3 regions of the Vibrio tapetis subsp. tapetis genome follow, and region 1 is predicted to be linked to each of the others. Evidence: predicted binding sites of a transcription regulator. Region 1 holds the regulator's gene; each other region holds the start of a gene.
The links. Region 1 encodes CRP, which controls carbon source genes, mostly activating them, when cyclic AMP is high. Its sites were predicted from a motif close to TGTGANNNNNNTCACA; they were not measured.
Positions count from the first base shown of each region.

Region 2: VTAP4600_RS07300 (NupC/NupG family nucleoside CNT transporter) is a predicted target of CRP. The motif match lies at 2,470-2,485, and genes of this name have one in related genera.
Region 3: dinG (ATP-dependent DNA helicase DinG) is a predicted target of CRP. The motif match lies at 5,741-5,756, and genes of this name have one in related genera.

Region 1 is NZ_LT960611.1:3,084,225-3,092,034, reverse strand. It holds gene astD (succinylglutamate-semialdehyde dehydrogenase) at 1-657, shown strand, start outside; gene VTAP4600_RS13820 (DUF1338 domain-containing protein) at 892-1,689, shown strand; gene crp (cAMP-activated global transcriptional regulator CRP) at 1,868-2,500, opposite strand; gene VTAP4600_RS13810 (phosphoribulokinase) at 2,744-3,613, opposite strand; gene VTAP4600_RS13805 (YheU family protein) at 3,703-3,915, opposite strand; gene VTAP4600_RS13800 (hydrolase) at 4,045-5,022, opposite strand; gene VTAP4600_RS13795 (TIGR02444 family protein) at 5,031-5,519, opposite strand; gene VTAP4600_RS13790 (ABC transporter ATP-binding protein) at 5,519-7,438, opposite strand; gene kefG (glutathione-regulated potassium-efflux system ancillary protein KefG) at 7,581-7,810, shown strand, end outside.
Region 2 is NZ_LT960611.1:1,628,978-1,636,787, forward strand. It holds gene deoC (deoxyribose-phosphate aldolase) at 1-315, opposite strand, end outside; gene VTAP4600_RS07295 (XapX domain-containing protein) at 584-754, opposite strand; gene VTAP4600_RS07300 (NupC/NupG family nucleoside CNT transporter) at 1,061-2,323, opposite strand; gene VTAP4600_RS07305 (TatD family hydrolase) at 2,530-3,315, opposite strand; gene VTAP4600_RS25920 (DUF5363 family protein) at 3,305-3,460, opposite strand; gene prfC (peptide chain release factor 3) at 3,654-5,243, opposite strand; gene VTAP4600_RS07315 (transporter substrate-binding domain-containing protein) at 5,700-6,440, shown strand; gene VTAP4600_RS07320 (EAL domain-containing protein) at 6,450-7,810, shown strand, end outside.
Region 3 is NZ_LT960611.1:1,136,925-1,144,734, forward strand. It holds gene VTAP4600_RS05010 (Na+/H+ antiporter NhaC family protein) at 1-1,071, opposite strand, end outside; lysine riboswitch at 1,172-1,357, opposite strand; gene VTAP4600_RS05015 (H-NS family histone-like protein) at 1,672-2,079, shown strand; gene VTAP4600_RS05020 (inosine/guanosine kinase) at 2,184-3,488, opposite strand; gene VTAP4600_RS05025 (YccT family protein) at 3,754-4,425, opposite strand; gene VTAP4600_RS05030 (porin) at 4,563-5,525, opposite strand; gene dinG (ATP-dependent DNA helicase DinG) at 6,036-7,810, shown strand, end outside.

The sequences.
Region 1 (7,810 bases):
CAGTCCGCGTTTATTAGTGCAGGGCAACGTTGTACTTGCGCTCGTCGCTTGTACGTCCCACACGGCGAAAGCGGTGATGCGCTATTGGTGAAGTTAGTAGAAGCCACTAAAGAGATTATTGTAGACGAACCATTTGCTGAGCCAGCGCCATTTATGGGCAGCCAAGTGTCTTTGCAAGCGGCACAAGTTATCTTGTCGGCCCAAAGTCATTTACAGTCGTTAGGCGGGGAAAGTCTCCTGGAGGCCAAACCCCTGAAAGCGGCATTTGTGACGCCCGGTATTATTGATGTTAGTTCGGTTGCTGAGTTGCCAGACGAAGAATATTTTGGCCCCTTGCTACAAGTTGTACGTTATAGCACGTTGGACCAAGCGGTCGAGATGGCAAACGACACTCGATTCGGCTTATCTGCAGGGTTAATCTCTACCGAAGATAGTGAATGGGATTACTTTGTTGACCATATTCGAGCTGGCATTGTAAATCGCAATCGCCAACTAACCGGAGCAAGCGGCGACGCACCATTCGGAGGCCCTGGTGCTTCAGGAAACTTAAGACCAAGTGCGTTCTACGCAGCCGATTACTGTGCTTACCCAATGGCCTCAATGGAAGGCGCAGAGCCCTTGCTGCCCGAAACCCTGAGCCCAGGCCTGAAGATTTAGAGCAGAGTAGAGAATTCGCTGCGCTTACTCGATTACAGAATGCGCTTTGCTTACTAGAAACTAGAAACGATAAGAGCAAAAGAAGGTAAAGCTTTTGCCGTTTCTTTTGCTCTTATCGTAGCGAAGCGGCCTCGTTTCTAGCAGTAAACGCAGTGAATACTTAGCACTTAGCTTTTAGCACTTGGCTTTTAGAACTTCGCCTTTAGCCCTCCACCGTGACAACAAGGAACTGTTATGACCCCCGATGCGCTATTCCAATCTTTGTGGCAAGACTATATTCAACGCCTTTGCCCTTCAGCAGAGACTATCCATCAATTGCTGACTGAAGAACAAGCCTTAATCAATGACCACATTGCCCTGCGTACGTTTGCGATTGATCCAATTCGGATTGATACATTGGCTAAACCGTTTTTGGATTTAGGTTACGAGCAAGCAGGGGAGTATGAGTTTGTCAGTAAAAAACTCTATGCCCGTCACTACGAACACCCCGACCCGCTGCAACCAAAAGTCTTCATTAGCGAATTAAAAGTGAATGAATGTTCTGAGCAGTTGCAAGCCATTGTGAAGTCTCTGGTGGATCAACTGGATGTTAATCATTTTGCTTCAAGTGATTTCTTGTACTCGGGTACGAGTTGGTCTTTGAGTCACGACGATTATCTATTGCTGGCAAAAGAAAGCGAATACGCAGGTTGGCTAGCCGCTCATGGGTTTGGCGCGAACCACTTTACGGTTAGCGTCAATCAGCTGAATCGCTTTGAGGAAGTGTCGGATGTGAATACACACCTTCGTGATGCTGGTTTCACGATCAATGAGTCGGGTGGTGAAGTTAAGGGCTCTCCAGAGGTGTTGCTAGAGCAGTCTTCAACCATGGCTGATAAAGTCTCTGTTGAGTTTATTAATGGCTCTGAGACTATCCCTGGTGGCTTCTATGAGTTCGCTAAGCGCTACCCAATGGCCGATGGCGACTTGTATCAAGGGTTTGTCGCGGCTTCTGCTGATAAAATCTTTGAAAGTACGGATGGAGATAGGTAACAGGACGAACTTCGTTCTACAGGTTATAGGAAGAAGATAAGGAGTTGCAAAGAGGTAGGCATTAGTAAAATCTGCCGTAACCCGTAACCCGTAACCCGTAACCCGTAACCCGTAACCCATAAAAAAACCACCAACGTTGCCGTTGGTGGTTTTTATTTACATCGATATATACGACGGATTAACGTGTGCCGTAAACCACAATTGTTTTACCGTGTGCTGAAATCAAGTTCTGCTCTTCAAGCATCTTCAAGATACGGCCAACAGTTTCACGTGAACAGCCAACAATCTGACCAATCTCTTGACGAGTGATCTTGATTTGCATGCCGTCTGGGTGAGTCATTGCGTCAGGTTGTTTCGCTAGGTTAAGTAGCGTTTGAGCAATACGACCAGTCACGTCTAGGAATGCTAAGTCACCCACTTTTTGGCTAGTCGTTTGTAGACGGCTTGCCATTTGCGCAGAAAGGCGCATAAGAATGTCAGGGTTAACTTGAATCAGTTGACGGAATTTCTTGAAAGAAATCTCTGCTACTTCACAAGGGGATTTAGCACGTACCCATGCGGTACGCTCTTGGTCTTCTTCAAATAGACCAAGTTCACCGATAAAGTCGCCTTGGTTAAGGTAAGACAAGATCATCTCTTTGCCTTCTTCATCCTTGATAAGTACGGCAACAGAACCTTTCACAATGTAGTACAGAGTCTCGGCTTTTTCACCAGCATGAATCAGAGTACTTTTTGATGGGTACTTATGAATATGACAATGTGAAAGGAACCACTCTAATGTTGGATCGGTTTGAGGTTTACCTAGAACCATAATATCTCTCTTCCTCTGCAGGGCTTGCTCAGCAGCTTCCGTATCAACTGAGCCAGATTATAAACTGGTTGTTTTGAATAGGGCGATAGATGTCGTGCTGCAAGCTATCTCGTGTTCGGTAACAAATAGTAGCGTGTTTCGGAAACGATTTCTTGACTTTGATCGTGCCACAACCGTGATTTTCTAAGCAAAAATGTGCACATGATCACGCCTTGAACATGAATTTTCATCTGAGTATGAAAATCAACCGATCTTGCCTGTTTCAATCAATTGGACAAGCATAGGCTGAACGATCAATTCCATGGCAAAGCTCATCTTGCCACCGGGTACCACAAGGGTGTTATGGCGGGACATGAATGACCCCTCAATCATTGATAGTAGGTATGGGAAGTCTACGTTTTTCATGCCGCGCAATCGAATAACAACAAAACTTTCATCTAAACTCGGAATGCCTTTTGCGTTCAATGGATTAGATGTATCTACTGTAGGGACTCGCTGAAAATTGATATGAGTACGTGAAAACTGTGGCGTAATGTAGCTTAAGTAGTCATCCATAGAGCGAACAATTGAGTCGGTTACGGCTTCACGAGAGTGGCCTCGATCACGAGTATCTCGAACAAATTTTTGAATCCACTCTAGGTTTACAATCGGAACCATGCCAATGAGGAAATCGACGTGTTTAGAGACATTGATGTCTCCATCGACCACACCCCCGTGCAACCCTTCATAAAACATGACGTCGGTGTTTTCAGGCAATTCCTGCCAAGGGGTAAAAGTCCCTGGCATTTGATTGTAGGGCACGGCTTCATCAAATGAGTGCAGGTAGCGCCTAACTTCGCCTGTACCTTCATCACCATAACGTCGAAAAAACTGCTCAAGAGCGGCAAAGTCATTGGCTTGTGGGCCAAAGTAACTAATATGACGACCTTGCTCTTTCGCTTTACGAATTTCAATGTCCATTTCTGGGCGTGTAAAGCGATGGAAGCTGTCCCCTTCAACCTTAGCGGCTTTGATGTCCATCATATTGAACATTTTGCGAAAAGCTTCAGAGGTTGTGGTGGTTCCCGCTCCAGATGAACCGGTTACGGCAATGATTGGGTGCTTTGCTGACATGACAGACCTTGTCTTGAGTAACGTACTTGTTATGCCTATTTTAACATAGGGTTAAGTCAGTGTAGGGAAAATCTTTCGATAAACCGAATCTAGTACTGTGGCTTTACTTGAATATTCACGGTTTCATGCAGCTCAGAGAATACCACGACGGCTTGGCCATTCGAGAGTTGCTGCTTTACGTGGTCGACTTTTTGTTCCAAGCTAAATTCGCTCTCGCCGTAGTCCGTCCCTTCTCTTAGTACAAACTCTTTGATTAGGTTTTCCAATGTATCAGGGTCAATTTGTTGCCATGGAACGATCATAAATATCTCTTAAATGTGAAGTGCTAAAAGCGAAGTGCGAAATACTAAGTACTAAAAGCTAAGTATAAAAAGCTAGAGCTAAAGTAGTAGGTGCGAAGTATAAACGATACTTAGCTCTTAACTTAGCTTTTAGCACCTCGCTTTTAGTACTTCATAATATTCAGGTAAGGTTTCTTCTAACCAGAATCTTGGCTTTATGAGGCTGCCTGTTAGAAAGCCGACATGACCACCGTGATCTAATAGGTGGTAGTTTATATGCTCGGGTAGTGGAAAGTTAGGGATCACGTCTTCAGTCATGAAAGGGTCGTCTTTCGAGTGGATGATCCGAGTTGGAATGCTGATTTGATCTAAGCATCGGATGCCAGAGCATTGTTGGTAGTAGTGCTGAGCGTTATCAAAACCATGTAACTGGGAAGTGATCAAATCGTCAAATTCTTCTAACCGCTTGAGTTGCTCTATCTGTTCAGGCTCGATAGGTAAAACTTGCTGGATCAAAGGCAGTTTCTTTAACGCATTACGTTTTAGCGAGCTTAACAAGTAGTTGCGGTACACCTTAGAAAACCCTTGCTCGATGCGTTTAGCGCATGAATCAAGAGACAGTGGTGCCGATACTATGGTGGCGGCATCTAAAATCGGATTTAGGTGATAGTGTGCTAAATAGTTCACTAACATGTTGGCACCTAAAGAAATACCTACCGCGACTTTTTTCTGCTGAGGGAAACGTTGCTCAAGCTGCGTTAAAAAATAGCGAGCGTCTTCAATTTCCCCTGAATGATAAGCGCGAGGCTTTAAGTTTGTCTCACCACTGCAACCACGAAAATGCATCATGACAGAGAGCCAACCTTGTTTGGCAAACGCATTCATTAATCCGTTGGCGTAAGGGCTGTTAAAGCTGCCTTCTAGGCCGTGGAATAGCACAAAGACGGGTTTGTTTTGAGCGAGTTCAGAGGTTGTGTCAAGACTCCAAGCAAGATCAACAAAATCACCATCAGGCAGCGTTAGCCTCTCGTTATGAGGAGCAAACAGCGCTTTGCGGCGTATGACTCGGGGTAAAATGGTTTGCAGGTGTGGATTACGCAGGCCAGTGGCCGCTTTGAATGAAGTCATCATAAGTACTAGTTTTTTGCTCTGAGCGTTTCAAAGCCTGTTGGTGGGGCAAAAGCTTGGTATAGATGCTCGGCACCTAACTGTTTGCAATAGCGCAGGGTAAGCGGTTCGGCGTAGTTTTTGCTAAGCGCTAATCCATTGATGCAGTCGACTAAATCCGATTGCTGTTGTTTTTCTAGTTGAAGTTCAAATTGCAGCGATTCACGATAAACGGTTCCGGGCACGTGGGATTTTAGCTTTTTACGCAGTTCACGAAAACTGTGTAATAGGGTTTCAGAACGACCCAGGTATTCTTGCACGCTATGCCAGTCTTGCTCGGCAAAGGTAACTTGCTGCTCATCAAGCCATTTGAACAACAGCAGTAAGTTAACATTGCCATGAAATTGGTTCTGTAGCGCTAGGCAAGCCTCTTTCACTTCTCGCACACTGTAATACTGCAAACTGAATTGCCATAAGCGTTCAAGTGAGAGTGAAATCGAGACTTGCGGTTGTGTCATTAGCTAGCGAACTCCGTTTCAAGTTGCTCAAGGGTTTCTTGGGCAGACATCCAATCCATTTCCACATCTTCTAGTTCAGACTTAGCGGAAGCTTGTTTTGCCAATACTTGATTAAGTTTAGCTTTATTTTCAGCTTGGTACAGGCTGGTGTCGGCTAAATCTTGTTCTGCTTCTGACAAAATAGTACCGAGCTTATCCATTTTCTGTTCAAGTTTTGTCAGCGTTTTGCGAATTGGTGCCGTCACTTTTCGAAAGTCAGCTTCTTTGCGTTTTTGTTCTTTACGAGAAGCGGCGCTGTTTTCACCGTCTTTGCTTGGTTGGGTCGATTGCGCTTCTTTACGTTCAATTTTTTGTTGTTCAGTTAGCCATTTGTAATAGTCGCTTAGGTCACCATCAAATGGCGCAACTTGGCGATCGTGGACTAAGTAAAGCTCATCGGTAGTGGCGCGCAATAAGTAACGGTCGTGACTGACGATGACCATAGCGCCTTCAAACGTTTGCAAGGCAAAAGTCAGTGCTTGGCGCATATCAAGATCAAGGTGGTTGGTTGGTTCATCGAGTAATAACAGGTTGGGTTTTTGCCACACGACTAAGGCCAAGACTAAACGCGCTTTTTCGCCACCAGAAAAAGGGGCGACTTTATCGAGCGCTTTTTCGCCTTGAAAGCCAAAGCTACCCAAATAGTCTCGTAATTGCTGCTCGGTTTTGCCCGGCGCAATTTGCATCATATGTTGAAGCGGCGTTTCTTCTGGGTGCAAGGTTTCTAATTGGTGCTGAGCAAAGTAGCCAATCTTTACGCCTTGAGAGTAGTTGAATTCACCAGATTGAGAGTTCAGCTCTCCAGAAAGTAATTTGATTAAGGTCGATTTACCTGCACCATTACGACCAAGCAAGCCAATGCGACTGCCTGGTACTAAGTTTAAGCGAATTTTTTCTAGGATAAGGTTGTCGTCATAGCCTGCCGATACTTCATCCATCATCAGAATTGGATTCGGCAGTGCCGATGGTTCTTTGAATTCAAAGCTAAACGGGTTATCAAATTGAGCGGGAAGCACTTGTTCCATTTTTTCTAGTGCTTTGATTCGGCTTTGAGCTTGGCGTGCTTTTGACGCCTTGTAACGAAAGCGGTCGATGTAGCTTTGCATGTGGCTCATCTGCTTTTGTTGCTTCTGATACATGGCTTGTTGTAACACCAGTTTTTGGGCGCGCTGGGTTTCAAACGACGAGTAGTTACCGGTGTACTCGTTAAGCGCCTGGTTTTCTACATGGATAATACGGCCAACAATCGGGTCTAAGAAATCACGGTCATGGGAAATAAGAATCAAGGTGCCAGGGTAGTTTTGCAGCCAACGTTCTAGCCACATCACGGCATCTAAGTCCAAGTGGTTGGTTGGTTCATCAAGCAGTAATAAGTCTGAACGGCAAAGCAGGGCTTGTGCTAGGTTCAAACGCATACGCCAGCCCCCAGAGAACTGCGTTAAGCTCCAGCTCATTTGTTCTTGGCTAAATCCGAGACCATCGAGCAGTTCAGCCGCTCGGGATTTAATGGTGTAGCCACCAATGGTTTCAATTTTACCGTGAAGCTCTGCGACTAATGTGCCGTTATCGGCTTGTTCTGCTTTTAATAGTTGCGCTTCAAGGTTGCGATATTCTCGGTCTCCATCAATCACATAGTCCAATGCGGGGCGCTCTAGTGCCGGGGTTTCTTGTGCTACCCAAGCCAGTTCCCATTGACTTGGCATCTGGAAGTTACCCGCGTCAATGGAGAGTTCATTTTTAAGCAAGGCAAATAGAGTGGATTTACCACAACCGTTTTTCCCGACTAAACCGACTTTATCACCAGGGTGAATGGTCGCACTGGCTTGGTCTAGTAAAGGCTTGCCGCCGCGTAGCAATTGGATGTCTGAAAAGATAATCATAATGTTCTTTATTGGAGTTAGAGTTGGCTTAACGCGTGAAATAGTAGGGTGAATAAGGATAAATGTCGATCATTATACAATTTACGATATGATGGATTAACACAATGACAACAATATGCCATTAGGGAAGACGTAAATCTGTATGTCCGTCAATGCTGAAAAACAGGTGACACTACCAAAAGTTTTGGTTATTTATGTTCACCCCGATCCCGATAATTCTATAGCCAACCAAGTGATGATCAAACAGATCCAAGACTTGGAACACGTTACTGTGCACGATCTTTATGCGCACTATCCTGACTTTTTTATTGATGTTCCTCATGAACAGCAACTGCTCGCTCAGCACGACGTGATCGTCTTTCAACACCCACT
Region 2 (7,810 bases), 1.5 Mb from region 1:
GAATACCACGTCAACTTCATCAGCGCCGTAAGCAACGGCAGCTTTAGTTTCAGCAACTGCGATAGCAATATCATCGTTACCGTGTGGGAAGTTTGTTACTGTCGCAATGCGCACTTCTGGTGTGCCTTGCTCGCGTAGAGTTTTCTTCGCAATAGGAATAAAGCGAGGGTAAATGCAGATTGCAGCTGTGTTGCCTACCGCTGTTTTCGCATCATGACAAAGTGCGATCACTTTTTCGTCAGTGTCGTTGTCATTTAGCGTTGTTAAATCCATCAATTTTAGCGCACGTAGAGCAGCTGCTTTTAAATCGCTCATTTCTATCTCCGATCAGTATATTCAATTAGTAAAAAATTTAGCCCAAACTATTTGGGATCAACTTTGTCACAACATGAACGGACTTGGTTCCTTGAAGACTCAGACCTATCTGAAGGTCTAATTGCTATCCCTGTCACCGCACAGTACCAGTTTGGCCTATGGCACAGCAGCTTTTGACCGCTGTGTCTAACGTGTATATAACGCCGATCGCCAAGGAGTAATATACTCTTGTCTTGGCTCTTAGTCCTACATCCTGTAAGAGTAAGTTTCAGCTAAAAAACTTCTCAATAATCCATTGATAAGTAATGCCACCTAAGTACACCCCGACAATTCCCATCACTCCAGAGAGAACGGGCGGTGCCGGTATTGGCAACTTGATGACTGAAAACAGGATGCCAACAGCAAACCCAGCGAGTGTTGCAATGATTACTTCGTTCATCACGGAGTACCCTAGTTTCCATAGTTATATACAGTATAGTGATTCCTTCAAAAACTGTAGTGCCATGTAAGGCGCAAACGGTTTGTATCTCAAAAAAACACGAAGTACGAAGTACTAAGTCCTAAACTCTAAGTCCTAAGCTCTAAATTCTAAGCTCTAAACTTCGCTTTCATACTTCGCTTTTAGTACTTCGCTTTTAGTACTTCGCTTTTAGCACTTCACATCCCTAAAACAAAAAAAACCCGCAGCAATTTCTTGCTACGAGGTTTTTTATAAAGTGGCGTCTATATAATTCTAACTATTCAATTAGAAAGATAGGAAGAAGCCAGCAATTGTCGCTGCCATCAGGTTAGATAGAGTACCAGCTGCTACCGCTTTCACACCCATCTTAGCGATGTCGTGACGACGGTTAGGAGCAATACCACCTAGACCACCTAGTAGAATCGCAATAGAAGAAAGGTTTGCGAAACCACATAGAGCGAACGAGATAATTGCTTGCGTCTTCTCAGACATTACTTTACCTGTTTCCGCTACGATTTGAGCGTTATCACCCACGTAAGGAACAAAGTTCAAGTAAGCTACGAATTCGTTAACAACGGTTTTTTGACCAATGAAAGTACCAGCAATAGTTGCTTCTTCCCATGGAACACCGATAACAAACGCAAGAGGTGCGAAGATCCAACCTAGAAGCATTTCTAGAGTTAGTTCAGGCATACCAACCCAACCGCCAACACCACCAAGGATGCCGTTGATTAGAGCGATAAGGCCGATGAATGCTAGTAGCATTGCACCAACGTTTAGAGCAAGTTGAAGACCAACTGCTGCGCCGCCTGCTGCTGCGTCAATAACGTTAGCAGGTTTGTCGTCGCCGCCGTCGATATCGTTACCTAGATTTTCATCTGGAGTATCGGTTTCAGGCTTGATGATTTTAGCAAACAGTAGACCACCAGGTGCCGCCATGAATGACGCTGCAACCAAGTACTCTAGTGGAACACCCATAGATGCATAACCTGCTAGTACACCACCAGCAACAGATGCAAGGCCACCACACATAACAGCGAATAGCTCAGACTGAGTCATCTTAGGAACAAACGGACGAACCACTAGAGGTGCTTCAGTTTGACCTACGAAAATGTTAGCTGCTGCAGACATTGATTCGGCGCGAGAAGTGCCAAGTGCTTTTTGAAGACCACCACCAAGAACTTTGATTACGATCTGCATTGCACCAATGTAGTAAAGTACAGAGATAAGTGCAGAGAAGAAAATCAATGTTGGTAGTACTTGGAAAGCAAAAATGAAGCCGATGCCGTCTACAGAGAAGTTAACTAAGCTTCCGAAAAGGAAACCAGTACCGTCTTTACCGTAGTCGATAACGTTAGCAACACCAGCAGAAAAACCTGCTAGAAGGTCGCGACCCCAAGGTACATAAAGAACGAATGCACCGAGTAAAAATTGGATGGCAAAAGCGCCAGCCACTGTTCTGATATTAATAGCTTTGCGGTTGTCTGACAGTAGTACTGCAATTAAAATCAGTACGACCATGCCGACGAGGCTCATAAACAGGCTCATAGTTTATGACTTCCTTATTAGTTATTGATTGGCGTGTTACAAAATGGGGTTTATTAAATCCGAGCTAATTATAAGCGCCAATGACATAAGAAAGTAATGCTAGAGTCACACTTCAGCGTAACTTTTTACCTCCAATTACCCATATATGTGACCAAAATCACACTACGCAAACGTATGCTCGATCATTTTCACATTGAACATCGAACTTATTCACATTTTGAGAAGAGATTATTGCTTTTAAACCAGATCTGCGCTGCAATCGTTTGCTTTGATTCGGCTCTCAAATTGTTAAATTCATTTAACACGAAGCGCAACATTTTGGGATGATTAGCTTGACCTTGGTAGCCAAATATAGGCATGTCTGGCGCATCGGTTTCTAGTAGCACACTATCGAGTGGTAAACGGCTAACGGTATCTCTTGTCTTTTTCGCTCTTGGGTAGGTAATAGTACCGCCGATACCAATAGAAAACCCCAAATCTATCCAGTCGTGTGCTTGCTGTAAGCTACCGCTGAATCCATGAATCACCCCGCCACATGTAAATTGGCTCGCTCTTAAACGTTTTATGAGTTCTTGATGAGATTTTCTCTGATGTACAACCATTGGCAGATGATGTGCTGCCGCAAGCGCAATTTGGCTTTCAAATAGATGCAGCTGTTTTGTTTTATCAAGATCAGCAATTGCGAAATCTAAACCACACTCACCGACCGCAACGCAACTGGCTTGTTTTTGGGATAATCGCTGTTCTAGCTGTAATAAATGTTCGTCTTTATGATCGTGACTAAAATAAGGGTGCAGACCTAAGGCATAGCTAACATTATCAAACTGGCAGGATAAATCAGAAACAGCTTGCCAGTTAGAGAAACCAACACTGGGCACCATGACTTTTTCAACACCAGCAAGCTTGGCGTCCAATAAAACTTGAGCGGGATCCCCTAGCCTCTCAAAGTCCAAATGGCAATGTGTATCGAACAACGGAAACTCACTGCTCATCAGGCACTTTATCTCTGGCGTTATCCTTAGCACTCGCAGGATCGGCTCTATATGGAACACAAGAGCGCTTGTTTTCTGGTGTCAGCCCCATAGACTCACACCACTCATCATACCGCTTCAACCACTTCTTAAACCAACTGCTCATCACCCCTCCCTCCACACCACTTCGCTCTTAATACTTCGCTCTTAATACTTCGCTTTTAGTACTTCGCTTTTAGTACTTCGCTTTTAGCACTTAGCTTTTAGCACTTCCCCCCTAGCCTTTTCATCCAAAAAAAACGCCCATTGACGAATCAATAGGCGTTAATCATAGCTTAAGTTAAGTTTACCTGTCTTTATTAGTGCTCACGAGTGGCTCGGAACTCAACATCAGGGAAACGCTCTTTCGCTAAGTTTAGATTCACCATGGTCGGTGCAACGTAAGAAAGGTTATCACCACCATCCAATGCTAAGTTGGTTTGGTTCTTACGTTTAAACTCTTCTAACATTTTCACGTCATCACATTCGACCCAACGAGCTGTAGCAACGTTAATGCCTTCGTAAATCGCCTCGACGTTATATTCAGACTTCAAACGAGCCACAACCACATCAAACTGAAGCACACCAACCGCACCCACAATAAGGTCGTTGTTTTGCAGCGGACGGAATACCTGTACCGCGCCTTCTTCAGAAAGTTGCACCAAGCCTTTAAGCAGCTGCTTTTGCTTTAGCGGATCTTTTAAACGAATGCGGCGGAACAATTCTGGCGCAAAGTTAGGGATGCCGGCAAACTTCAGGTTTTCACCTTGAGTAAAGGTGTCACCAATTTGAATGGTGCCGTGGTTATGCAAACCTATAATGTCACCCGCAAATGCTTGCTCAGCACGAGAACGGTCACCAGCCATAAAGGTTACTGCGTCCGAGATGCTGACATTCTTGCCAGTACGAACGTGGTTCATCTTCATGCCTTGATTGTACGTGCCTGATACAATACGCATAAAGGCAATACGGTCACGGTGTTTAGGATCCATGTTTGCTTGAATTTTAAAGACGAAACCAGAGAACTTCTCTTCTGTTGCAGTTACATCACGTTGATTCGCTTTACGCGTTTGTGGACCAGGCGCCCATTTAGTTAGACCGTCTAACATATGGTCTACGCCGAAGTTACCAAGAGCTGTACCGAAATACACCGGAGTCAATTCACCCGCTAAGAACAACTCTAGATCGAACTCAGGGCAAGCGCCCATAACAAGCTCTAACTCTTCGCGTACGCTTGATGCTAAGTCTTCACCAACGGCATCATCAAGTTCAGGGTTATCTAACCCCTTAATGATACGTACTTCCTGAATTTCATGACCGTGGCCAGATTCATATAAAATCGTTTCATCACGGTGAATGTGATAAACACCTTTGAACTCTTTACCGCAGCCGATTGGCCAAGAGATTGGCGCACACGCCATACCTAGCTCACTTTCAACTTCGTCTAGCACTTCCATTGGGTCACGCACATCACGGTCAAGTTTGTTCATAAAAGTGACGATAGGCGTATCACGCAAGCGAGTCACTTCCATCAGTTTACGAGTACGATCCTCGACACCTTTGGCCGCATCGATCACCATCAAACATGAATCAACCGCCGTAAGAGTTCGATACGTATCTTCCGAAAAGTCTTCGTGTCCTGGGGTATCCAGTAAGTTAACTAAACATTCGTTATACGGAAACTGCATCACAGACGTAGTCACCGAAATACCACGTTCTTTTTCCATTTCCATCCAGTCAGACTTAGCGTGTTGTTTTGAACCGCGTCCTTTTACTGTGCCGGCTTTTTGGATCGCGTTTCCGAATAACAACACTTTTTCTGTAATGGTGGTCTTACCCGCATCCGGGTGAGAAATGATTGCGAAGGTTCTACGTTTAGACACTTCTTGAACAAATGGAGAATTAGACATCAATGTAATCTTCTTTTTAAGTCATGGTGCTACAGCAATTACGAGACGTAATTACAGCACCTAACATTTGAAATTAGTTTGGCTTTAACACCAACGAACCAACCCACCTATCTTTAACTAGGTGTTGGTAGGCAAGGATAAGACGAGCTAAATAACGTCTATTACATCGGTTCGTATCTTATTGGTGTGAGCGAGTGGCGCAATTGTATGAGATTACAGCGCCGCTTTCCAGCATAGTGTGAACAATTCGAAAAACCGTGGCAGCACCATGAGCCCCACAGAAAATAGATCTATGTCACATTCCATTAAAAAGAGATTGCATATAAAACCACCGATAGCTCATCCTCCCAACATGCGCCGCAAAATTATTGATTAACATGATAAAAAGGACACGAAATAAGAGTATTTTATTTACCATTTTATCAATTTCACTTCACACGGATGAGAGGTGCCATTATGTTCTATAAAATCGCTCTTTTATCAATGATATTAAGTCTGTCTCCATTTGCATTCTCAGAGCCGGGTCCAATCTCATTGGCTGCAACTAACTACCCTCCCTATACTATTATTCAGCAGTTTGGGACGGTAGGCGGTGTCGACGCTGAAATTGTTAAAGCTGCATTTTCACAGCAAAGCCTCCAAATTAGTGTCAGTACGCCCCCTTGGGTTAGAGCGCTAAAAAGCGTAGAACATGGTAAGATCGACGGGCTCTTGAGCTGCACAAAAAACCAACAACGCAGTCAGTTCCTGTACTATTCGTCTCCAATCAATCAAATTACCCGAGGGCTTATTCTAAAAGCGAGCCATCCTCAGCAAGATATTCGTACCTTGAAACAAGCGTCACACCTTAAGATTATAGCCATCAGAAAATGGAGCACACAAACTGAGTTAGAGTCGAAAGGCATTAAACACACGCAAGTGGACACGATTCCTCAGGCACTAGACATGCTATTGATGCGGGATTTTGACGCAATTTACAGTGGTATAGAGAGTATAGGGTATTACGCAAAACAAGCAGACATGGGTGATAAAATCCGCTCTCATACACTGGTATCTCAACCACCAAAGAACCTTTATCTATGCCTAGGAAAAAAAACACCTAACGCTTTAACGATACTAAAACAGTTCAACGCTGGTCTGGTTACTATTAAAAAAAACGGTCAGCTAGACGCAATTTTAAATAAGTACAAACTATAAGGGTCTGTTGTGGAAAACAAAAAACACCGTTCTCTTGCAACGCATCAATCTGGCACTGTTTTTGTTGTCGCGCTTTTACTTGGATTATTATTTAGCTTTTATCAGATTGTTCTCGACTTGCACCAAGAAAAAACTCGATTGTTTGATAAGTACAATTACAAGTTATTGCAAAGCTATAGCACGGGGAGCCAGGCGGCCTATCACATCAGTCCGATGATGGCGAAGCAAGTCGCTTCCGGCTTGATGTCTGACCCTGCGATTCAAAAAGTAGAACTTAAAGATGATTTTAACGATGTGTTAGCGGTCGAATCGCGCGTTATCCTGCACAAAGGTAGCGTTGCTGCTCTTTTTTCTCAGTTTCTTTTTCCAGAAAATAGAATATTCACCACCGAACTGCATCAACCTGATACCAGAAAAAAAGTCGGTGAACTCTCTTTTAGTGTAAACGGTATAGCAGCGGCTCAAGAATTTTCAGTCAGAGCCATCAATATCCTACTTTTTGATCTTTTCCGGAATGTACTGCTCGCAAGTATTCTGCTGATATTCTTCTACCATAAGCTATCTAAACCCGTTATCGATCTCACATTTTGGGTTCGCTCACTACAACACAAAAGTGCCAATCAGCAACTGCCCGGACAACTAAGAAATGACGAATTAGGTCAACTCGCCCAGTCGTTTCAAGCATTATGGAATGAACGGGAAAACGCAACGGAACAACTCAATAAGCACATTGAAGCTCTCGCCAAAAGCGAACACTTTGCCAGTACTATCATGAATAATTCAGGCGATGCGCTGCTGCTCATCAACAGAACTGGAATTATTGCTCACGCAAATAAACACGCATGCAACAGTTTGGGATACTCTAGCCTAGAAATGTTAGGCAAGAAATCCGTTGAAATCAGCGTAAGCTATTCTATTGATTACTTAGAATTTAAGCTTAAGCAGCCTACCGCGAGTGATGTCACGCTATTCGAAGCAACTCATCGTACCCATTCTCAGGGCAACTACCCGGTTGAAGTAACGGCCATAGAGCTTGAACTCGATGGTGATTCCTTGATTTTATTGCAGGCAAGAGACATCTCCAGTCGTAAACTGGCCGAACGTCAAATCCACGATCTGGCTTACTTTGACAGCTTAACTGGGCTACCAAATCGAAAGCAGCTTCTTGATGTGCTCGAAGAAACCATACAAAAGTCATTTCGTACGAGCGAGCCTGGCGTATTAATATATCTAGACCTAGATCGGTTCAAAACGATTAACGACTCACTTGGGCATAACATTGGCGACTTGCTACTTAAATCCGTGGCTAGCCGGCTAATTGATACTCTTGACCCAGTTCAATGCTGTGCTCGTATTGGAGGGGACGAATT
Region 3 (7,810 bases), 1.8 Mb from region 1:
GATGGCGCCGAACATAGATCGTGCACCTATCCACATGGTTCTTGTAATTTCAAGTGCCGGCAGTTTTTGACGAATGACCGTTACTAGAGCAAAAGCTAAACCAATTACACCACCATAACAAAGAGACTTACCGACATCGGTGTTTTCAAATGCACCTAATAAATTAAAGGCAATACCATCAGAAGCCAGAGCTTGTCCGCCGGTAAATATCATTGATGAAATAGTAGCAACAATTAATGCAACGATAGGCAGAACCAAATCTAGAACACGACCTTTATCGCTTTCTTCGATATCTAACTCTTCATTTAAGTCATGAGCTTCTTGGCTATCATTTTTACCACTAAAGCCGTGGCCTTGAGAAGCCTCTATTTCTTTTTTACGCATAGCGCCAACATCTAGTTGGAACCATGAAACCGCAAATACCATTAATAAAGCAAAGACTGCATAGAAGTTCATAGGTATTAGACGTAAATAGGCGCCTAACGCAGAATAGTCTGTCATACCATGAGTAATTAGGATGCCACCAATGATCGTCATAATATATGCACCCCAGCTAGAAGCCGGCATTAATACACACATTGGTGCTGCCGTTGAATCTAGAATATAGGCAAGCTTAGAACGAGAGACATAGAAACGGTCTGTTACTGGACGTGAGATTGCACCAACAGCAAGGCTGTTAAAATAATCATCAACAAATATAAAAACACCTAAAAATGCGGCTAATAGTTTTGCGCCACGTTTACTTTTTACTCTCTTTTGAGCCCACTCAGCAAATGCTCGAGTTCCTCCAGAAAGGGTAAGTAATGCCGTTGTCATACCGAGCAATAATAAAAATGCAACGATACTCATATTCCAACTATTAATACCTCCATCAGATATAACGAGGCCTGATACCGTGTCGGCTATATAGCCTGCGGTATTCGGAATAGACATATCATTAAGAAGGATGGAACCTAGGACTATGCCTACGCCAAGAGAAATTAGAACGCGTCTTGTAACAATCGCCAGACCCAACGCAACAAGCGGTGGTAATAATGACAATGAGGAGGATGTAAAATCGATTAAATTCATGATCTTCAAAAACCAATGTTTGGTTAGAGATCTACTGCAGATAGTCCAATAGTGGACATTAGTGTTGAACAAGCGAAAGGGAAGCCAAGCTTCACCTATGCCCTACAGTAGCGCTCCATAGTTTAACAACAATATAGACTATGGCAGTGTTATCCCTATTCGAAGATAACCCCAGCGGAGAGTCTTGATATTACTGACTCCACTTCGGCAACAACCCCTTTTTATGTTTCTCTCTGGTATCACCCTAAAAACATATACTGATGGTTCTTGCGCCTCTACCTTGAACGTTTTTGTTAACAGATAACAAAAAGCCCAAATCAGGTAAGCGAGATTCTACGGAATGCGACTAAATTTGCAACATAAAACTTCACTTTTCTACTCTCACACCAACTCATAAGCTAGAACCTATTACCACGTTAGCAGCTTAGTCCAGATACTTTAGACCCAGTTTAACCTTTGATTTAAATCTCATATTTATATTTATGCTTAATTACATTTTATTACTTTGCACTGAAAGACAATTACTACCATATATATTGAATTCTTTTTCTACGCTGTTATTATTAGATTGTTATCGTAATTATTCAAACAGGAATAACCATGTCAGATCTTGCTAAGACTCTACTTAATATCCGTAGCCTTCGTGCTTTTGCTCGTGAATTGCCACTTGAAAGCTTAGAAGAAGCACTAGAAAAACTAACTATTGTTGTTGATGAGCGTCGCAGCAGTGAAGAAGAAGAGCGTGCAGCGCAAGCTGAACGTAATGCTAAATTGGCTGAATACGCTGATATGATCAGCAAAGATGGCATCGCCATTGAAGACTTAATTGCCGCAATGTCTGGCAATGACAATAAAGTTAAAACGAAAAAGAAACGTGAACCACGTCCTGCTAAATACAAATACGAATTAAACGGCGAAGAGAAAACTTGGACGGGTCAAGGCCGTACTCCTTCTGCTATTCAAGAGCAATTAGATGCAGGTCGCTCTTTAGAAGATTTTCTTCTTTAAGAATTAACGTTTAGTTAAAAACATAAATAAAAAGAGCGCTTAATGCGCTCTTTTTTATTGGAACATTAAAGCGTTATATTATGAATAACGCCTCAATTATATATTTATCGATCCCAATACGCTTCTTCTAAGCTGTCTTCACGCTCTGGTAATCCACGCGAAAGTCGAGGTGAATGCTGAACCAACACTTCGTAACTCGCACGATTCGAGTACTTACATACTTGCGAAAATGACGAGTACGTCAAAAATGGAATTTGGTGTTTACTCGAGTTGGGAACATTATTTTTATGGTAACGATTAGCCGACATATCATGCAGCAATGCAGAGAGTGCAGCGTCACCAGCACCATTAGTGTTCTTTATTTTCTCAGGCCCACCCATATATGGAGCGATGTGTGAATATACTTTTACCGGATTTTCACTCGACGCTTTTTTTACAGGGCGACTAAACTCGTACTGATTAAATTCTGCAATAGCACCAGGTAACAAAGGAAGCGAAGTTTGGCGCTTCATGCTCTCTTCTGTATAACCAGCCATGTATAGACCAACGGGGCCTGCAGTACAAAGAACCAAATCAACCCACTCTAATGCTTTGTCTGATGCAAGCAATGGATCGCTTTCGCCAGTCAACGCTTCTGCTTCATCTTCATTCATTGCAACGACAGAAACATGGTCACGCAAAAATGCTTGCCAATACTCAGGGTCGTCTTGAATGACATACTTTGTACCCAACGTTAATACTACAGGTACGTCATATTGCTTTGCATACTCTATGGCTTTCATTGTAGCTTCTGGCATTGGATCACCAGGCTTACAACGCACCAAATACGCAGTTAAAACAAGAGCAGAAGCATTTTTAAATACAGATTCAGGAATACTTTCTGGTTGAAGTTGGTTCATTTGACCTTCGCTTATCGCAAAAGTACGTTCACCGTCTTCACTGATCAAGGCAAAGCAGCGTCCAATTGCGCCATCAACCCCTTGAAGATGATTAAGATCCATACGACTTGATGTGTTACATAGGTAACGGTAACCGTAGCTGCCTATTTGGATATCTTGGCTCATCACTCCAAGTAAAATAGATTTATCGTCGGCTAATACCGAATAGTTGTGCAATGTATTACCAATTGTGCCACCAGCGTATTCATTGGTCACTAATCCCTGAGATTTTAGTTCGCAATACAACTGCTCTGCGGTTTGGTCATCAATTACGAGCGAATGTCCCTTGCTCAAACCAAATTTCTCAATGAATTCATCCGTTACTTTAGCTTCGATATCCACCAAAGTCTGATCGATACCAACAACATGGATGCGCGACATTTTCTTACTGACTTGAGCTTGGCTTACCAGCGGATCACGAGCGTGAACTGGAAAATAATGTTTCGATTTACGTTGGCCAGGGAATTTCATATTTACACAGTCTTATATGAGGGACAATTCGGGTTCGAGATTGTAGCTTGCCAGTTTATTGGCATCAATAAGGATAACTATAGCAAACGATTGCGGATTGAAAATAAGCAATTTGACTAGATCAGTCGCAAGCTCCTTACGAGAAACTAGACCGCTTCGCTACTATAAAAAAAGCGAAATCCCAATATATCAGGCTTTCGCTCTTATAGTTTCTAGTTTCTAGTTTCTAGTTTCTAGTTTCTAGTTTCTAGAAAACATAATTGGATCAGTCTTGATCTACCATCCACTTTCGGAATTCTTTACGATCTTCTTTTGACGCTTTTAAATACCAAGCTTGCATCTGCTCTAAGGCTTGCGGATGAGCTACAGCTTGTGATGGTTTTTGTTGTTTAGGTGTCGCTTTAGCACTCTTAACAGCAGGCTCAACTTGACTCGCGGCAGCAACCGTTATGGCTGCAGGGCCAACATAAATGCCGTTTTGTTGGTTGTATTCTTTAACCAGTTCATCCATATCTGAGTATGGCATGAAGCCTTTTTTACCTTTCAATTCATTACTCTTGTAATCAATTGATTTCCCAGCTGAAGTTAGGCGCCATTTAGGCTCATTTTTAAATACTTGCTCAGCGTGCTGAATGCTGTGCACTTTAGGGTGGTTAATTTTTATATCATCCGAACCGGCTTCAAACGTAATGACAAAAGGGGCGGAAGTAAACTGGCCGTTCGAACTCCCCTTTCCGATATTTTTATCCATTTCAACTACGATTTGGTTTTGCCCCGACTTCAAAGCGCTTGGCTTCATTTTACTAACATCTTCTGAGCCATTAACCATCAACAGACTAACACCCTTCTCGGGAATAATATCAGCAGCTAGAACCGTTGAAGCCCACATCAAACTCAACGTGGTAATAGATTTAATAAACACTTTTTTGCTACACATAAACTCTCCAAACCGATGTCATAAAATATGTATTTGTTTGTCACTAACATGACGACTAGTCACCAAGATCTTTTAACTCCACATATGAAAAAGCCACCATAAAGGTGGCTTTAGAGTCTAACAGTTTCTAGCTAAACTTAGAAAGATGCTTTAATACCTACACCGTAACCAACTTCTTGCTTGTCACCATTGTTGCCACCGATTTCTACGTACGTTGTAGTAGAAGGAGCAATTGTGTAACCAGCATTCAAGAACCACTTGTTTAGCTTATCTTTAGAAGAATCATCATAGTTAGTTACACTAAAGCCTGTAGCAAATTTCCATGCGTTCATTGTATAGTCAGCTGCTAAAGCCATAGTGTTGTCTGTTTTGTCAGAACCAGTTTTAGGCGATGTTTTAGCCATGTAGTAACCAGCTTCTAGAGTTACATTTTCAACACCCTTATAAACACCTTCTAGAGCGCCTAAAGTTTCTTTAACACCAGCAATAGCGCCTTTTTCAAACTTAGCTTGACCCAAAAATGCGGTGAAATCAAAATCAGCTACACGGTAGCCTGCTTTCAAATCAAAATAACGGCCATCTTTACCCAGTAGTTTAGTCTCGTGCTTATCTTGAGTAAGAGCAAAAGATGCGTAGAAGTTACCTTTGTCTAGGTCATAACGAATTGCTTCATCAGAGTTGAAATCCATTTGTTTAACAAAAGAATTAACACCAAATAGGTAATCAGAGCCAACGCCTGCATCATCAAGAACTGTATCTAATTTACCAACTTTAAACGAACCAAATTGGTCATTATAAAAACCAACATAAACGTTTTTAACGCCAGCTTTAGAAGCAGCACGATCTTTTTCTACGCCAGTGAATTCCATGTAGAAGCCAACTTGAGTAGAATCGTCCATTGCGTAACGAGTATCGAAACCAAATTCTGCATCATCGATTTCTTGTTTTAGCTCATCACCATCGTTAGTGCCTTTTTTATAACGAACTTCGAAGTCACTTTTTACATTCACTGTAACACCGTCTTTGTTATAAAGTTCGATGCCTGCGTTTGCAGAACCAGCTGCAACCATAACTGCTAGAGCTACTAGAGTCTTTTTCATAATAATCCACTGCCTTTTCTTAGAATGGGAATTCCGTTTCGGTTCCCTTTTTGTTTTGTGTGGAGTCAATTCGACTAGAAAACCAATCAAACCGCTCCTAAAAATCTCGAGGTCTAGATTGCAAAATATTCTCCTCCCTGTCAAATGACTAAAAAAACAAAATAAAAAAACATCAACCATTAAAAATCAACAACTTACAATGATACAAATAAAATTTAGAGCAAAATCACATCAAAATCTCTAAAAAAAATAATACCTGTTATTTTTATTTTTTCAGGATAAAAATTTAATAATAACGATTGCGGAAGTTAATTTTAGAATTAACTTCCGCTCATATTATAATTTCAACATATAAAACCTGTTAATTAGTGACTACAAAACCCCCTCGGTAAGGTTCAGTTTTTTTTGTGATTGAGATCTAGATTTACCTAATAAATAAGGTAAATTCCCGTTTATCAGCGATTTTTTGGCAATGTGGTACAATAGCGGCGTCAAATATAGAGAACGAAAATGCTTAATCCAAACATTCAGAAATCCATCCGTGAAAGCTACCAGAACCTTCAACATCAACTTGAAAACTTTGTTCCTCGCCGAGCACAGAATTATCTTGTAGCAGAAATAGCTCGAACCTTAGCGGGTCAATATCACAAGACCAACCGCATTATGGTTGCGGAAGCCGGTACGGGTATTGGTAAGTCTATGGCTTATTTAATGAGCGCTATCCCTGTTGCTTTACATAGCAATAAAAAAGTAGTGATTTCTACTGCCACTGTTGCGCTGCAAGAACAGCTAATTAGTAAAGACCTTCCTCTCTATAGACGAATCTCGGACAAGCCATTTTCTTTTACTATTGCAAAAGGTAGGCAGCGCTATTGTTGCGCAGAGAAACTGGCAGCGGCTAGTGGTCAACAAGGTTCAGAGCAATTGGCCATGTTTGATAAAAAGCCAAGCACAAAAGACATCGAACTACTGGCACGCCTTTATAAGGCTTTTAATGAAAACAAGTGGGACGGGGAGCGAGATAGCTGGCCTTCAACCGTACCTGATTCCATTTGGCACTCCATCGTCAGCGACAAGCACAGTTGCAATAATAGCTTACCCACCCATCGTAACTGTCCGTTTCAAAAAGCGCGGACGCATCTCGATAAATCTGATGTGATCATTGCTAATCACAGTTTGGTGATGGCAGATGCGGATCTCGGTGGCGGTGTCATCTTGCCCGAGCCTGAACAAACCATCTTTATCTTTGATGAAGCCCATCACCTGCCAACCGTGGCTCGAGACCATTCGTCCGCGGCGGCAAGTCTAAAAGGGGCGGCAAGTTGGTTAGAAAAGCTCACTCAAGTATCGGCCAAGCTTGCAAGCCTTGCCGACGACAAACGTGTTTCTCGCTTTAGAAATGAGCTCCAAGAGTCGATTCAACTACTGATTCCATCGCTAAACCAATTGGCCAAACAAATCGATCCTGCAGCATTCAAGGAAAAAACACTGCGATTCGAGAATGGTGAACTGCCAGAATGGTTGGAGTTGGAGTCAAAAGAACTGAAAAAGATATCCGCCAAAGCATCACAGGCCATGGGTAAGATAGCCGATCTCATTAGCGAGCGCGTTAAAGATGGTGAACTCGCTACTAGGCTGGCAGAACCCGCACTAGCGGAAGCCGGTTTTTTCATCAATCGATTAGAAAATCTCGCGAAGGTTTGGCATTTAATGGCCGAGCCAATTCGCGAAAAAGGCGCCCCACTCGCTCGTTGGTTGTCCATCAGTGATGAACGCGAAGGCGATTTTGTGGTTTCGGTGTCCCCATTAGAAGTAGGTTGGAAGTTAGACCAAACAATATGGAGCCGATGCAACGGCGCAATTTTAGCGTCTGCAACAATCCGCGCATTGAATTCGTTTAGCTATTTTTGTCGTCAAGCAGGCATAAGCGATAAAGCAGAAGACGGTACTCAGTTTTTAGCGTTGGCGTCACCTTTCGACTATCAAAATCAAGCTGAGCTTTATATTCCTCGAATTAAGTGCGAGCCGTCGTCTCCGGAATACAGCGACGTGTTGGCAGAAAAGATGCCAGAGATTATTGTTGAAAATAAAGCGAACCTAGTTCTATTCGCTTCCTACTGGCAGATGAGGCAAGTCGCCGCTACGCTTGAAAAAACAAACACATCTAAAAACTGGAATCTGCAGATGCAAGGTGAAGCTTCCAGAACAGAAATTTTAGGCAAACACGCAAAACTGTGCGAAAAGCAAAAAACGAGTGTGCTATTTGGTACCAGCAGCTTTTCTGA